DNA from 2 places in the Anthropogastromicrobium sp. genome. Region 1 is predicted to be linked to the other one. Evidence: riboswitches for the same ligand, from Rfam matches in the RefSeq annotation. Region 1 holds a riboswitch; the other holds the start of a gene.

Region 1 (2,209 bases):
ATTCCATAAGTTCCGTTGCTTTGTTTTTTCCGATGTACTCGTAAAGTGTGCCGCCAAATTCATTCGTAATATTATATTTTCCATCAGAGAAAGCACCGGCACCGCCAAAGCCATTCATGATAGCACAGGTTTTGCAGTGTATACATTTTGTTACGCGCTTGCCGTCAATTGGGCACTTTCTTTTCTCAAGACGATTTCCAGCCTCAAATACAGCGATTTTTAAATCAGGGCGTTTGGTTGCCAGTTCGTATGCGGAGAAAATACCGCCAGGACCGGCGCCGATAATAATAATATCGTAATGTTTCATAAAAACCTCATTTCCGCGCAAATAAGACTTTTTTTCACAGGGGAAAAATGATATAATGAAAAATAGGGTGAAACTTTTTGCCCCATAGTGAAGTGTGCGCTTGTATTATAATTTATTATAAGACAAGCTTAAATTGCCTGTCAAGCACTGAAAAGAGTCATATTGTTAAGAATCTGGAAGAAAGTTATTGACAGAAAAGGCGATGCGTGATACTAATAAAAATGGAGATAGGTTACAATGGAGAGTCATTTGATGATTTTTCACAAAAAAAGTTTGGCAAAGCTGTCGAAAGGCAGTGACGCAAAGCTATAGGGACTGTAAAATGTCAGCCAGCTGCAGTTAAAAATTGCAGGGGAAACTCTGTGATTTTTTAGTATTAAGAAGTAATTGTCTAGAGATACAATAGAAAGAGGGAGTACTGGATGAGAAAAAATAAGGCATTATTGAAACGAGCCGCATCATTGTTTACTGCTTTGGTTATGTTGGCAGGATCGGCAACTTATGCACAAGAAGAACAGACATCGCAGGAAGTACTAAGTCAGGAAATGTTGTCAGAATCATCTTCTGAGTTATCAGAGGAACTAGTTAATGGTACTGATCCCGAAATATTAGAACTGACGTCAGAAACGATAACTGAAAGTATAGAAGAACAGACTCAGGAAGCAGAAAGCGAAAGTACACAAGAACAGACTCAGGAAGTAGAAAGCGAAAGTACACAAGAACAGACTCAGGAAGTAGAAAGCGAAAGTACACAAGAACAAACTCAGGAAACGGCAAGTGAAAGTATAGAAGAGCAGACTCAGGAAACAGTAAATGAGAATTTGCCAGAACTGGTACAGGAATCTAATAGTGAGGATGAGACAACTGAGTGCTCAACGGATGCATTTGTAGATTCAACTGATGAAGATATGGATTCTGATATTTATGAAATTGGAGATGAGTTTGTAAAGACATTTTCATTTGATATGATAGTAGACAGAAATCCAATTTATTTAGGAATGGCAGGAATCAGTACAGCAACTGGAAACTATTATGATCAGCTTGATGCAACATCTAAGCGTATCTATAATGCGATTTACGAAGCAAATAAAAGTAGTGCCAGTACAGCAAAGATGAAGCTGAACCTGACAAAAATTTTTGAAAATCAGAAGGTAACAAAGGGGACAAATGGTAAGGCAGTATATTCAGAAGAAACAAAGCAGGCAATTTTTGCATGGCTTGGCAGTTATGTAACTCCAGCATATTTAGCATTGACATATGATCATCCAGAGTTAGTATGGCTTTCAGGTGCAAAATATACTATTGGTTATAGTGTATATACACCGTGGTTTGAGGAAGGCGAAACAAGTATTATAACAGATCTTGAGCTTGCAGGAAGTACATTTACTATAACACCTACTAAGGATACTGGGGCACTTACAGCAAGTAACGTGAATCCATTGTTTGATGGAACAAAATCACAGATTGATGCTATGCTTCCAGCAAATGCAACTACATATGATAAAGTAAAGGCAGTTCATGACAAGATTTGCAGTATGGTCAGCTATGAAAATAGTACGCAAAATATTGGAAATCCGTATTATCAAACGCCATATAGTCTATATTATGACGCAGATGGTGATGGAAAGATTGAAACCGTTTGTGCTGGATATGCAAAGATGATGAAGCTCCAGTGCAATAAATATGGTATTCCATGTGTGCTTGTTACTGGTGTAACAGACAGTGGAGAATATCATATGTGGAATTATATTCAAATGGAAAATGGCGTATGGTATGCAGTAGACGCTACGTGGGATGATCAATCTACCACTATGTACGACTTTTTCTTAGTAGGTTCAGAAACATACTCATCAGCAGCATTTGGAACAAAGAAATTTGGAAATACTCATATTCCAAGTGGAA
Region 2 (2,209 bases), on a different contig from region 1:
CACAATACTCTGAATCAGCTGCTCCATGGAAGCATTATCCGCTGCCATCTGCAGATGCCGTGCGCTCTCTACCTTTGCCTCTGTGATATCACGCAGAAAGATCATGGCATATTCTGAATCCTCTATCTCGCCACGTATGATCACATTGCGAACCCATCGTTCTTCTCCATTCAGAGTGATTCGGCACTCCAAAGACAATTCTGTTTCCAGACCCTTCAGCTTTTCTGCAATATAACCACGGTCGTAAAAAGAGGACACCGCCTTCTTATCTGTCTCCACAACATAGGAATCTACAAAATGGCGAACCAATTCATCCCATGTATGACTCTGTTCAAAGACTGTCATCAGGGACGGTTCAACCTTAAAGGTATCAAAAGTGTTCGTTTCCAGATTCACATAATACTCGCACAAATCTGCTTTCGTAAAAGCCCGGTGGAAAGCAGCAGATTTTTGTGCCTGCATGATTTCTTTTTTCTCCGCATCAATGTTAATAAAAATCCCGGCAATCCTGCTGGCAGAACCATCCAGACGGCGTATTACTTCTGCCGATGCCCGAAACCACTGGTATTGATTATCCTTCATTCTCATACGATACTCTACCTGGTATTTTATCTGGTTCGTCTTATCCTTAATTGCCGCCTGAAGCTGCACCATTACTCTTTCTTTATCCTGTGGATGCAGAAGATCTGACCAGGATTCCAGTTTATTCGGAAAGTCCAGAGTGTCATGATAGCCAAGCATTTTTCGGAATTCATGACTCCAGTTTGCATTCACAATCTCACTGTTTTCGTCACAGTCAAAATACCAGAAGCCGGAATAGATAGCCTCATTGAGCAGTGCCAAATTTACATGATCCCAGTTGACCTGTACGGACATAACCCAGATCTGTCTGCCCGCCTCATCTGTCGCATCCTCTTTACAAAGCCGTACATTATTCACTGTACCGTCTGCTGTAAGGATCTGTGCTTCCCCTGTTCCGTGAAGCTGCAAAAAACGGTCTCGCTCCAGTATATCTTCCTCGTCATAAAAGAAGTTTCTCAATGAGCCTTTTGTCTGTTCCATGAAAGTATCGTATGTATATCCTGTACTATGCAACAGCAGATTACTTACAGACAAAATAGACAGGTTTTGGTCATAAGATCCTGTCATTATACCTACCCCGCCATTATTTTCCAGTGTTTTCTGTACGGCCTGTGACATGTCCTGTGTCTGCCCCGTTACAGTCTCACCTAAGGAATATATTTTGTCTTCATAATTTTTCATTTTATAAAAATCCTCTCTCTGTTTTCCCCATTCTTCATCCTGCTTTTTTCTGTATACCGATACAGAGAACTTGTCCCTGCCAGTTCTCTTATATATTTTTGCATACAAAAAGGACACCTGCCAAAATCCTGCCAGTGTCCTTACTACATTTCTTTAAAATCACACATCCATATAGTAATAGAAGTTATCGGAACTTCTTCCGTTCTCACATCTTTTCCATACATTATAGAAACAATGGCAACCGGCTGACATGGTCAAACTTTCTGACTTTAGTCCCTTCTGGCTTTGCGTCCCTGCTTTTCAGCAGGTTTGCTTTTAATTTTCCAAAATAAAATACCACGAAGTTATTTACATGTCAATACTGTTAAATAAAAAATCTGTATGTTTTTATCGAATTAAACTTTATTCTGTCTCTATGTTTTCCGCTGGAATCTTTTCTAACGTGAGAATAAGCTGTCCAGTTCCGTCTGGGTATTCACGAACTTCTGCACAATTCACTTCTGAAAACGCTTTGTCCTGATACGAAACTTCCTGTATAGTTTCAAAATACCAAGCGGTATAATCTGGTGTCTCCACTGACTGACCTTCTCCATACCAACCTTCGTTTTGAATTTCAGTTACAACGTCTGTTTCTCCTAATTCATACTTTCCTTCTAAGCACCATAGCCCGTCTTCTGAGAAATGAAGCGTTACTTCCATATCATTTCCATAAATATTATAAAGATCCTGCAATGTTAATGTACTTATATTCATTCCACTTAACTGCGGTGCCTCCATTCCCCACAGCAGACCCTCGATTGGAAATGTGCCTTTTCCAAGTTCTGAGTTGTTCTCACCAATCTGAACATAAGAAAGTTCTTCCTGAGAACCATATTGATATCCTGTATACTCACTATAACAATCTGAAGTAATCTCATGTGTAACTTCTGATATATGCAATACATGC

What was found. Region 1 has a riboswitch for cyclic di-GMP ahead of WJP93_RS08690 (transglutaminase domain-containing protein). Riboswitches for the same ligand answer to the same signal wherever they lie in the genome.
Region 2: linked by a shared signal. The riboswitch ahead of WJP93_RS10075 (ATP-binding protein) and the one ahead of WJP93_RS08690 (transglutaminase domain-containing protein) in region 1 are both predicted to bind cyclic di-GMP.

Annotation. Positions count from the first base shown of each region.
Region 1 covers NZ_JAXWCK010000037.1:10,828-13,036, forward strand. The annotation lists gene WJP93_RS08685 (FAD-dependent protein) at 1-307, opposite strand, end outside; cyclic di-GMP riboswitch class I at 573-648, shown strand; gene WJP93_RS08690 (transglutaminase domain-containing protein) at 730-2,209, shown strand, end outside.
Region 2 covers NZ_JAXWCK010000043.1:29,341-31,549, reverse strand. The annotation lists partial or broken gene WJP93_RS10075 (ATP-binding protein) at 1-1,263, opposite strand, end outside; cyclic di-GMP riboswitch class I at 1,497-1,587, opposite strand; gene WJP93_RS10070 (hypothetical protein) at 1,666-2,209, opposite strand, start outside.